3 regions of the Vibrio sp. 378 genome follow, and region 2 is predicted to be linked to each of the others. Evidence: predicted binding sites of a transcription regulator. Region 2 holds the regulator's gene; each other region holds the start of a gene.
What was found. Region 2 encodes MetJ, which represses methionine synthesis genes. Its sites were predicted from a motif close to TTAGACNTNTANANGTCTAA; they were not measured.
Positions count from the first base shown of each region.

Region 1: metN (methionine ABC transporter ATP-binding protein MetN) is a predicted target of MetJ. The motif match lies at 1,507-1,526, and genes of this name have one in related genera.
Region 3: metA (homoserine O-acetyltransferase MetA) is a predicted target of MetJ. The motif match lies at 1,881-1,900, and genes of this name have one in related genera.

Region 1 is NZ_JAWOUO010000005.1:249,393-253,677, forward strand. It holds gene treR (trehalose operon repressor TreR) at 1-686, opposite strand, end outside; gene gmhB (D-glycero-beta-D-manno-heptose 1,7-bisphosphate 7-phosphatase) at 761-1,312, opposite strand; gene metN (methionine ABC transporter ATP-binding protein MetN) at 1,654-2,688, shown strand; gene R7Q48_RS11735 (methionine ABC transporter permease) at 2,678-3,355, shown strand; gene R7Q48_RS11740 (MetQ/NlpA family lipoprotein) at 3,388-4,197, shown strand.
Region 2 is NZ_JAWOUO010000019.1:47,172-51,456, reverse strand. It holds gene R7Q48_RS21900 ((2Fe-2S)-binding protein) at 160-348, shown strand; gene bfr (bacterioferritin) at 442-918, shown strand; gene R7Q48_RS21890 (malic enzyme-like NAD(P)-binding protein) at 1,125-2,402, shown strand; gene metJ (met regulon transcriptional regulator MetJ) at 2,516-2,836, opposite strand; gene R7Q48_RS21880 (O-succinylhomoserine (thiol)-lyase) at 3,062-4,222, shown strand; gene R7Q48_RS21875 (bifunctional aspartate kinase/homoserine dehydrogenase II) at 4,238-4,285, shown strand, end outside.
Region 3 is NZ_JAWOUO010000007.1:266,219-270,503, reverse strand. It holds gene pilW (type IV pilus biogenesis/stability protein PilW) at 7-732, opposite strand; gene metA (homoserine O-acetyltransferase MetA) at 912-1,853, opposite strand; gene R7Q48_RS15165 (DUF6559 family protein) at 2,194-2,580, shown strand; gene R7Q48_RS15160 (DMT family transporter) at 2,704-3,039, shown strand; gene R7Q48_RS15155 (LpxL/LpxP family Kdo(2)-lipid IV(A) lauroyl/palmitoleoyl acyltransferase) at 3,460-4,285, shown strand, end outside.

The sequences.
Region 1 (4,285 bases), on a different contig from region 2:
AGGACTTTGTCTACCAACTGATAAGCACTTTCATGGCTCAACTTACCCGTTTGGAAACAAGGTGCAATTTGCTTGCGTTGACACCAAGCTTTATAAGCATTTAGACGAGCTAAGCCAGTGGTTTTGTCTTCAGGATCAACACCAATATAAGCAATGCGAGATAAAGATTGCTGCTCAAGGTGAGACAAAGCCATGTCTATCACACCTTGGTTATCGTAGTTGATCGAAGAAACCATTTGCGTGTCCATCGCGATCACGACGATACGATTACCCCACTCCGCCAATGCTCGCTCATCACATCCAGTAAAACCAAACACGATCACCCCATCGACGTTGCGACGTTTAAGCACATCCAAATGCTCATTGGTTTTATCGCGATCGAATTGGCTCTCCATGATCACCGCATCATAACCAGCGGAATACAAAGCATTGAGCATTGTACCAACGGCGCGATTTTCTGATGGTGAGTCTAAACGGGAGATGATAACCCCAATGACTTTTTGGCTGCCGCCACGCATTGATTGCGCAGATTTGGACGGCACATAACCAGATTCACGAATGATTTGCTCAACCTTCTCTCGCGTTTGGGGTTTCACTTTTGGATCATTAGTAAGCACACGGCTTACTGTTGATTTGCCCACGCCTGCCAATTTTGCGATATCAAGAATGGTGAGTTTTTTGCTCATAAGTGTTCAGACTAAAAGAAGGAATCAAACAAAAGGGAAGCAGTGGCTTCCCTTATCTCAGTCAGTAATGAAGATTACTTGTTTAAGTACGCAGGCACATCTGCAATGCTATCTAATACTACCGTTGCAATGGCTTCGCCCTGTTCCGTTACTGGCTTACCAGTGCGAACCAAAATCTTAGTGCCAACGCCTGCCGCTTCTGCTGCCATCATGTCTTCAGCTTTATCGCCGATCATCACAGATTTCTCCATGTCGATCTTCAAGAAGTCACGCGCAGAAATGAACATGCCTGGTTTTGGCTTACGGCACTCACAATCTTGCTTGTACTCGCCAATGCCATGTTCTGGATGATGTGGACAGTAATAGATACCATCGAACTCAACACCATTATCAGCAAAGTTCCAATCCATCCATTGAGTCAGAGACAAGAAACGGTCTTCACTGAATTTACCGCGTGCGATGCCCGATTGATTCGTCACTAACACTAGAAGGTAGCCTTTATCTTTTAGCGCTTTCGTCGCTTCAAATACACCATCAATGTACTCAAAATCATGTTCGTCATGAACGTAGCCGTGGTCAACGTTTATCACGCCATCACGATCGATAAAAACAGCAGGTTTTGCCAAAACGTATTTCTCTATTAACTCGGTTTAATCAGATTATTACATACCTTATAAACTTCAACACTATCTAATTCATTCTTGGCCTCGACAAAACGGTTGATTTGTTGGGCAAGAATCGGTAAATCTGAGGGTGCCCTGCCGTCTACCTCCTGCTTGTTATCTATACATCTTCGTTTCAAAACAGAACATCCATACATTTAGACGTCTAGACGTAAAAATATCTATTGACTTCATTCTGCTTAACCCATAGCATCAACTGAAAATTGAGATAAAGCTCAACATTAAGTTCTGTCAAAGGCCGTTTTTGACAGCGAAGTTCCCCGTATCTTTGGGCAGGTTGAAACATGATAGAAATAAAAAACGTCAATAAAGTGTTCTACCAAGGCAGTAAGGAAATCCTTGCCCTGAAAGACATTAACCTACACATCGACAAAGGCACCATCTTTGGTGTTATCGGTTCATCAGGTGCTGGTAAAAGTACGCTGATCCGCTGTGTCAACATGCTAGAAGCACCGACCTCTGGTTCCATCATCGTTGATGGTGTGGATCTAACCAAACTCAGTAAAAAACAACTAGTCGAAACACGCCGTAACATTGGCATGATCTTCCAGCACTTTAACCTGCTTTCGTCTCGTACTGTGTTTGATAATGTGGCATTACCCCTAGAACTGGCAGATAAAGACAAATCGCAAATCACAACAAAAGTAACTGAGTTGCTAAAGCTTGTAGGCTTAGCCGACAAACACGAGAGCTACCCATCTAACTTAAGTGGCGGACAAAAACAGCGTGTGGCAATTGCTCGTGCATTGGCATCCGATCCTAGCGTGCTGCTTTGTGATGAGGCCACTAGCGCACTAGATCCAGCAACAACTCAATCTATCCTTGAGTTATTGAAAGAGATCAACCGCAAACTCAACATCACGATTTTACTTATCACTCACGAAATGGAAGTCGTAAAAAGCATCTGTCACGAAGTAGCAATCATCGGTGGTGGTGAGCTGGTGGAAAAAGGCACCGTTGGCGATATTTTTGCGCACCCTAAGACAGAGCTAGCGCACCAATTCATTCGCTCAACGCTGGATCTTTCCATTCCTGAAGATTACCAAGCACGTCTGCAAGCAGAGCGTGTTGATGGCAGCTACCCGTTGGTTCGCTTAGAGTTTACTGGCGCAACCGTCGATGCACCGTTAATGTCGCAAATTTCTCGTAAATACAATATTGATGTGAGTATTTTGAGTTCCGACCTTGATTACGCTGGTGGCGTGAAATTCGGCATGATGGTCGCAGAGCTATTTGGTAACGAAGAAGATGACAACGCAGCTCTTGAATACCTGCGTAAGCACAACGTAAAAGTAGAGGTACTTGGTTATGTCCTTTAATACGATTTCTGAATGGCTGAGTTTAAACAGCAAACTACTTTTAGGTGCAACGTGGGAAACGCTTTACATGGTTGCGGTTGCCGGATTAGTCGGCTTTGCTGTGGGTATTCCATTAGGCGTAATCCTCCATATTACTAAGAAAGGCGGCCTACTTGAAAACACCAAACTAAATAGCGGCTTAGGCGCTATCGTTAACATTGGTCGTTCTGTGCCATTCCTCGTACTGATGGTTGCGATTATTCCAGTGACAAAAATGCTGGTTGGAACCTTTATCGGTACAACCGCAGCAATCGTCCCACTGACTATTGGCGCCATTCCTTTTGTCGCTCGTCTTATTGAAGGTGCTTTATTAGAAGTACCGACAGGCTTGGTGGAAGCAGCGCAGTCAATGGGGGCGACTCCAACACAGATCATCACAAAAGTTCTACTACCTGAAGCAATGCCGACTATTGTTAACTCAGTAACGATTACCTTGGTCACTCTCGTTAGCTACTCAGCTATGGCGGGTACGGTAGGCGGCGGCGGCCTAGGTGACGTAGCCATCCGTTACGGTTTCCACCGCTACGATGTAACTATCATGGCCGTGACTGTCGTGATGTTGATTGTTCTAGTACAGATTATTCAGTCTATCGGCGACGCAGTGGTGCGCCGTGTAGACCACAGATAAGCATCAAAAATACAAATTATAAGGAGATAAAGATGAAATTTAGCCTTAAAGGTCTTTTGACTGTAGCAACGGCCGCCTCTGCTCTTGCTCTAGCGGGTTGCGGCGACAAAGAAGTAGACGTAAACAAAGTAAAAGTTGGCGTTATTGCTGGTGCTGAAGCACAAGTAGCCGAAGTTGCCGCTAAAGTAGCAAAAGAGAAATACAACCTAGATGTTGAGCTAGTAACATTTACCGATTACGTAACACCAAACGCCGCTCTGGATGATGGTTCAGTAGACGCGAATGCGTTCCAGCACAAACCATACCTAGACCAACAAGTGAAAGACCGCGGCTACAAACTGGCTATCGCGGGTAACTCATTCGTTTACCCTATTGCTGGTTACTCAAAGCAAGTAAAATCAATTGATGAAATTCAAGATGGCGCACGCATCGCAGTACCAAACGACCCAACGAACCTAGGTCGCTCACTACTGCTTCTTGAGCAACAAGGTTTGATTACGCTACGTGATGGCGTTGGTCTACTCGCTACAGTACGTGACATCGTAGGCAACCCTAAAAATATCGAAATCATTGAACTAGAAGCCCCACAGCTTCCACGTTCACTGGATGACGTAACGCTATCTATCATCAACACCACTTACGCAAGCTCTATCGACCTATCGCCAGAGCGTGACGGCGTGTTCGTTGAAGATAAAGACTCACCATACGTAAACCTAATTGTCGCTCGCGAAGAAAATGTTAATGCGCAAAACGTACAAAACTTCGTAAAAGCTTACCAAACGGAAGAAGTTTACGAAGCGGCAAAAGAGCTGTTCAAAGGCGGTGTTGTGAAAGGTTGGTAATCCCACTTTTCAAAACATGACTGAAAACAACGTTCTAAACATAAACGTTCTAAACCTAAAAGGGCTGATGTAAAAACATCAGCCCTTT
Region 2 (4,285 bases):
TAACGCTTTTACTCACCCCTCTTAACCCTTTGATCTTTTCCTGCTGCGGTAAAATCGTTATAACCAAATATTCTGAGCGGACACCATAATGCGACTGGTAACAAGAACTATTCTTGTTTATATTGTTTGTCACAGATTAGTTTTATAGGTTTTTTGAGTATGTACGTTTGTCTTTGCCATGGTGTCTCCGACAAAAAAATTAGGAAGTTGGCGATAGATGAAGGCGTAACAGATATTAAAGGAATCAAAAAGTGCACGGCATTGGGCAGCCAATGTGGTAAGTGCATCAGACAGGCCAAGGAAATTTTAGCGGAAACTAGTTACACGGAATTTAAACAAGCCAGCTAATTGCTGTAAGTATGCAGTAATTATTTGCCTTACATTTTGACACCTTCTCATTTGCTTCTACATTTAAATGAAGCCAAAGAGGAGGGTTTTGTCATGAAAGGCGATCCAATCATCATTCAACATCTCAATAAAGTGCTCGGTAACGAGCTCGTCGCTATTAATCAGTATTTTCTTCACGCCCGAATGTATAAAGACTGGGGCTTAAAGCACCTAGCAGACAAGGAATATCACGAATCTATCGATGAGATGAAGCATGCCGATCATCTAATTGAGCGTATTTTGTTCCTTGAAGGCCTACCGAACCTACAAGATTTAGGTAAGTTGATGATTGGTGAAGATACCAAGGAAATGCTCGAGTGTGACTTAAAGCTTGAAATGGCGGCTATTCCAGATTTAAAAGATGCGATTGCCTACGCTGAAGACATTCGAGATTATGTGTCTCGAGATCTCTTCCAAGATATTCTTGAAGATGAAGAAGAACATGTTGATTGGCTAGAGACGCAACTTGGCTTGATTGAAATGTCTGGTATTGAGAATTATCTCCAAGCGCAATACGTGGACGAAGAGTAACGATACTTTCTGAGTTTGCATACTCCAATAATAGTAAGAAGAAAGAGCACCTGACTCGAAAATCAGGTGCTTAACCCCGTTATCTGGTCTAATCTCTTTTATTATCGGCTTTTTAAGGATATTGCTCGCAATCTTGCCTATGAAGTTTGATTTCTATCCGATAGAATTTATGCCCCCTTACCTAAAAATAAAAAAGAGAAACGTCCATGTCTGAAGACAACCACCAAGCAGCCACTCCAGAAGAAGAACATCGCCAAAAAGCATTGGATTACCATGCTTATCCAACTCCAGGAAAGATTGCTGTCGAACTGACAAAGCCTGCGGAAACGGCGGGTGATCTTGCCCTTGCTTACAGCCCTGGTGTTGCAGAGCCAGTGCGTGAAATCGCACAAAACCCGGATAACGTGTACAAGTACACTGCAAAAGGGAACATGGTTGCTGTTATTTCTAACGGTACCGCTATTCTAGGTCTAGGTAACCTAGGTCCACTTGCATCTAAGCCAGTGATGGAAGGTAAAGCGTTACTGTTTAAGCGTTTTGCAGGTCTTGATTCTATTGATATTGAAGTTAAGCACCGCACGATCGATGAATTTGTTGATACTGTTGCGAGCATTGCAGACACTTTTGGCGGTATCAACCTTGAAGATATTAAAGCACCAGACTGTTTTGAGATTGAAAAGCGTCTGATTGAACGTTGTGATGTACCAGTATTCCACGATGATCAACATGGTACTGCTATTGTAACGGCAGCGGGTATGCTGAATGCAATCGAACTTCAAGGTAAGAAACTTGAAGATTCAACAATTGTTTGTCTTGGCGCTGGCGCTGCCGCTGTAGCGTGTATGGAGCTTCTGATCAAATGCGGCGCAATGCGCGAAAAAATCTACATGCTAGATCGCAAAGGTGTGATTCACACTCGTCGTGATGATCTTAATGAATATAAGCAGCTATTTGCGAACAATACAGATAAGCGCACACTAGAAGACGTGATTGAAGGTGCAGATCTGTTCCTAGGTGTATCTGGTCCAAACCTATTGCCAGCGGAAGCGTTGAAGTTGATGGCAGATAAGCCAATCGTATTCGCATGTTCTAACCCGGATCCTGAAATCAAGCCGGAACTTGCTCACGCAGTTCGTGATGACTTGATCATGGGTACTGGCCGTAGTGATTATCCTAACCAAGTTAACAACGTATTGTGTTTCCCATTCATTTTCCGCGGTGCTCTTGATGTGCGTGCAAGTGAAATCAATGATGAAATGAAACTTGCAGCCGTTGAGGCGATTCGTGAGCTAGCAAAAGAGCCTGTACCTGAAGCCGTATTGAAGGCTGCAGGTGTTGATAAGCTAGAGTTTGGTGCGGACTATATTATTCCAAAACCAATGGATTCACGTTTGCTACCACGTGTTGCAAAAGCGGTTGCTCAGGCGGCGGTTAATTCAGGTGTAGCTCGTATCGAGATGCCTGAAAACTACATGGCAGAGTAATATATCTTTCAGATGTGATACATAAAAAATGGGACGCTATTGCGTCCCATTTTTTATGTCATTCATTTGGCTCGAGGCAAGAGTTATTACCTGAAACCTCTTATCAGGCTTTTTTATTCTTCGTCGAATGACTCAAATTCGATGCCCATTTCCGTCATCAGCGCTTTTACTTCTGTTGGAATATCATCAGGACGGTCTTTACGAAGGTCTTCATCTGTCGGAAGTGGCTGACCTGTGTACGCGTGCAAAAATGCCTCGCATAGCAATTCGCTATTGGTTGCATGGCGTAAGTTATTGATCTGACGGCGAGTACGCTCATCAGTTAGCACCTTTAAAACTTTTAGCGGGATAGAGACGGTAATTTTTTTTACTTGTTCGCTTTTTTTGCCGTGCTCTGCATATGGGCTAATGTATTCGCCATTCCAGTCAGCCATTGCACACCTTCATTTATGTAATCGGTTAAAAATAATTTAGGTGCTGATTTTAGCTGCATTTACCGCCATAAGCAAAGACATATAGACGTCTAGAAGTGTTGACGTCTCATTTTTTGACGAGTAAAGTGAACATAACAGCAAAGGAAGCGTGTTGATCACTTTATGTTACTCATTAGATATAGCGCATTCCTATTTAGAAGTCATTACCCGTGAAAGGATACACCCATGAGCACTCGCAAACCTGCGACCATTGCAGTACGCACTGGTATTGAATCAGACAGCCAATATCATGCTGTCGTTCCACCTATTTATCTTTCCACTAACTATGGTTTTCCTGCTTTTGGTGAAGTGCCCAAGTATGATTACACACGATCTGGTAATCCAAACCGCGGACTGTTGGAAAGTGCGCTATCTGAACTTGAGTCTGGAAAAGGAGCGGTTGTTACTAACTGCGGTACGTCGGCATTAAATTTATGGGTTTCCGCTTTTCTCGGCCCAGATGATCTCATTATTGCTCCTCACGATTGTTATGGCGGCACCTATCGTCTTTTTAATACCCGAGCTAGCAAAGGCGATTTTAAGGTTCAGTTTGTCGATCAATCAGACGAACAGGCTTTAGATGCTGCATTGGCACAAAAACCAAAACTCATTTTGCTAGAAACTCCGTCAAACCCTCTGGTTCGCGTAGTGGATATTGCAGCTACCTGTGAAAAAGCGAAACAAGTCGGCGCGTTAGTTGCGGTGGACAATACCTTTTTGACACCCGTGTACCAAAAACCTTTAGAGCTAGGTGCGGATTTTGTTATCCACTCCACAACAAAGTACATCAACGGTCATTCGGACGTAATTGGTGGGGTAATCATCACCAACACAGAAGCGCATGCAGAAGAGCTTGCATGGTGGGGCAATTGTATTGGTGCAACGGGCACACCTTTCGATAGTTACATGACACTGCGAGGTATTCGTACGCTTGGTGCTCGTATGAAAGTTCATGAAGAGAGCTCACAGCAGGTACTGGCTTACCTACAGAAACAAGCGTTAGTTAAAACTATCTATCATCCAAGCCTGCCGGAACATCCAGGTCATGACATCGCTAAAAAGCAGCAAACGGGCTTTGGCTCTATGTTGAGTTTTGAGTTTGCTGGTTCGTTTGAGCAGTTAAAGGTGTTTGTGAAAGAGCTCCAACTGTTTTCATTAGCTGAATCATTAGGTGGTGTAGAAAGTTTGATTTGCCACCCGGCATCCATGACGCACCGTGCAATGGGTGAGGAGGCGCTGGCGGAGGCTGGGGTCTCTCATCAACTATTGCGTTTGTCTGTCGGTTTGGAAGATGCACAAGACCTCATCACAGATTTAGAACAAGCGTTCGCTAAAGCTACCCAGTAATAGGAGACGATAACAATGACTGTACAACGTCAGCTGCATAAGTTTGGTGGCAGTAGCTTAGCA
Region 3 (4,285 bases), on a different contig from region 2:
TTTGTACTAAGAAAATTTTTCCAATTGTTTTTGATACTTTTTCTCGAGAGCTTCATTGCCTGCTGCACGTTCAAGTTGAATCATGAGTTGCAAAGAAGGCTTCTTTACGCCATACATTTGATTGAATCTCATTAATCGAATTCTAGCTTCAGTATAATCACCGCTATCAATTTCTATTTTAGCGAGTTGCAAAATCGATTTTGGTCTATGGGGATCATGATCGATAGCTCTAGTAAAGTAGTATCTCGCTTTGTCTTTATCTTGTGATTTTAGAGCACAAAAAGCTGCATTCTCATAGCTCGCTGGAATAAGGTAGTAATAAGGCTGCTCAATGGCTCGATTAAACATCTGATCGGCTTTTTCGAAGTCACCTCGCTTGCAAAGAAAAGTACCGTAGTTATTGAGCACATTTCCGTTTTTAGTGTGTTGGCGTAGAGAGCGTTTATACATCTGTTCGGCTTTAATATCTTCACCAACCGTTTCGTAGTAGTGAGCCATAGATAATTGCGCGCGATAGTATTGAGGTGCGTGGTTTAAGGCTTGTTGTAAGTTATCATGCGCGCGAATCATGTTACCGCCGTCTAAATAACCTAAGCCAAGTGCGATACGTGATTCTGCCATTGCCACAGGATCGGCTTTAACGACAGGGCTTCCATCTTCTTTCACCGTCACGCAACCCACGAGTGCAAACTGAGACAATAATAATAGTGCACCGAGCTTTGCTGTTTTCATTCTTTATCCCTACATCCCTGAATCTTTCTGCATGATATGAATTACTTAGCAAAAGCCTATTGAGGAAAAAACACTATGCGATCAGGTTTGCAAACTGTTATGAAAAAGCCGCCATATGGCGGCTTGGTTCACATATTGCATTTCGGTAATGATGAGTGCTTTGTTTGCTTATTTTGAAGCTAATCGTCTTTAGTGAAAGCATCTTCACTGAAGTGATCGAGGTCGTACGGTGTTTGCTGATAAACACAGTAGTTCAGCCAGTTTAAAAAGAGGAGGTGTCCATGGCTTCTCCAGCTTGCAATTGGTGGGTTATCTGGGTTGTTGTTTGGGTAATAGTTGACAGGAATAGCGGGCTCCATACCTTCGCTTAAATCTCGGATATATTCATTATGTAAGGTGTGAGAATCATACTCAGGGTGTCCTGTGACAAAGACATTGCGTTTGTCTTTTGTGGTGGCTAAGTACACACCTGCGACATCCGATGTCGCTAAAATGTCTAAGTCAGTATGCTCTTCTAGAAAGTGAGGCGAAAAATCTGCGTAACGCGAGTGAGGAGCCAAAAACGTGTCATCAAATCCGCGTAAGATAGGGTGAAATTGATGATGGATTTGATGATGATACACGCCTGAAAGTTTTTCTTTACGCGTTTTTTTAGGTAGATCGTAGAGTAGCTTTAACCCTGCTTGCGCAGCCCAGCAAACATAAAGAGTGGATGTCACATGATCTTTTGCCCACTCCATGATGGTTTTGAGATGATCCCAATAAATGACATCTTCAAATTGCACCAAACCTAATGGAGCCCCAGTAATGATCATGCCATCGAAGTTTTTATCTCGCACCATTTCAAATTGGCGATAAAACGTGTCTAAATGTTCAGTTGGCGTATTTTTACTCGGGCGGTTATCAATGCGCAGTAATTCGACGTTAACCTGTAGTGGGCTGTTTGAGAGTAGACGCAGAAACTGAGTTTCAGTCTCTATTTTTTTTGGCATCAGATTAAGGATCAGTACTCTTAAAGGACGTATTTCCTGACTCGCTGCACGCGTTTCACTCATCACGAAGATGTTTTCTGTCCTTAATACATCGGTAGCTGGTAATTGATCTGGAATTCTAATTGGCACGACTTTCTCTCCCTAAGTATAGTCAATCTAGACGTCTATACTTCTAAAGCTAACTTAATTAAGTTTAGATGTCGATACGAAATCCGACTTTTCAATCTACTCTTTACATTATGGTAAACCGTACTCGGGGTTGTCACACAATTGTGACTAAAGCAGAGTTTCTGATGAGATAGGTTTGAAACGCAGTGTGTACTATTTGCTGGTAATTATGCGATCACGTTAATATGTGAAGGTGACTTCGTAGTAAGGAAGTCTCAAATTAATGAGCCATACTAAAAACAATCAGCTCACCATTTTGCATTAATGTGCATATTTGGAAACATCGTCAGTGGAGGACATTATGTTCGGTATTTTCAAGAGAAAGACAAAGATTCAGAGCATCGCTCAAGAAGTTCCTTGCGTGCTACTGCATTCGTTTGGTGATAAAGACATTTATACGCCGGAAGAGATTGATCAAGCTCTTCAAAAGCTGGGTTATGATAAGAGCAAGGATATCAGTCATTATCAGTATGCGTATGGAATGTTTGCCGATGAAGCCTCTTACGAGCTCCTAGAACTAACGGATGAGCTAGGTAATTATGGTCATTTCCAACGTGAAGTAGGTAAGATGCTACTCAATACACCTGAGCCGATTGATATGCATATCTACTTTGAAATTTCTCGTCAGCACCAAAACGTCAGCCTTTCACCTGGTCATCAAAAAGTAAGCGAAAGTGATGGTGTGTAAACATCGTTAGTGGTATTCCATCGTGAGATGAGTTGGGTATAATGCGCGGCCTAATTATCCGGACATGTTGTCGGTTACATTTCTGTTGAGCGTTAATGCCTTATGTTCAAAATGCTTGTCTCTATGCCACCAATGTTGGCGCTGTCGATCGCGATTGTATGTGAAGTGATTGCCACTTCTTATATTCCCAAAACAGAGCAATTTACGAAAGTAATGCCGAGCACAGTCGTTTTGATTGGTTACGGCATCGCTTTCTTCTTGCTTTCCGTCACAGTGCAAACAATGCCTGTTGGGGTTGTTTATGCCATATGGAGTGGTGCTGGGATCGTTTTGGTTGCGACGGTTGGTTACTTTGTTTACGGACAGCGTCTAGACTTACCAGCCCTAGTTGGTATTGGGTTTATCATCGCTGGTGTGTTGATCGTAAATTTATTATCCAAAACAGTAGGGCACGAATAACGCCACTCTACTTGTTAAGTGAATAAGAAGCCGCAGCGAGAAATTGCTGCGGCTTTTTAGTGCAAATTCAATCGCTAATGGCGAGTATTGATATGACGTCTTATTGTTGTATTCATAACGGTCGCATTATGTGATTGAAAAATAGACATTATTTAGCGCATTGAAAATACAAAGTTATGTTTCTTCAAACTTTAGGAAAGGGCAGTAGATAAATCACTCCGATAGATGTTAACGTGGCGACTCATCTTTACTGCTTTTTCATTCCCTACATATTTCTGCAAAGTTCTTATTGTGTAGTGTGTCGAAGAACCATAGAATCCGCGCGCTTTAATTTATGTTATTAGCGTTATCAATGATAAAAGTGCAGTCCATTATCATTGTTTTTATCACTTATAGATGGGCACATCTGACAATACTTACATGAACAAATACAAAAAGCCTGCTTTCAAGGCCGAATTTCTTTTGCCTCGTTACTGGGGAACGTTAATTATCATTAGCGTGATGTACTTACTTAGCCTCCTTCCTTTTAAAGTTCAACTAGCTTTGGGACGCAACATTGGTCGTTTAGCTATGCGATTCATGAGAAAACGTCAAGTTACGATCAGACGCAATCTTGAGCTTTGCTTCCCTCATATGGAAAAATGCCAACGCGAAGCAATTCTAAAAGACAACATCGACAATACTGGCATCGCACTTTTTGAGACCGCAATGGCATGGTTTTGGTCAGATAAACGGGTAAACAAACACGTCACGATAAAAGGCATGGAGCATCTAGAGGCTTTAGAGAAGTCAGGCAAAGGTGCATTAATGTTGGCCGTACACTCAATGAATCTAGAGTTAGGTGCTCGAGCTTTTGGCATTAAAAAGTCTGGAACCGGTGTTTATCGCCCAAACAATAATCCGTGCTTTGATTATTTTCAGTATAAGGGACGCTCTCGCTCTAATCGTACACTGATTGATCGTAAAAACGTCAAAGCCATGCTTGAAGCACTTAAAACGGGTGAGCGGGTTTGGTATGCACCGGACCACGATTATGGTAACCGACGCTCGACATTTGCACCGTTATTTGCCGTTAAAAATGCTTGTACTACGACAGGCACAAGTTTGTTGGTTGATTCTACAGATTGCGCCATTGTGCCTTTTACGATGGTAAGAGGAAAAGACGGACACTATACCCTAACCATTAGTGCGCCCGTCGAAGGTTTCCCGAAAGAGGATCATCAACGTGCCGCCGCATTCGTGAATC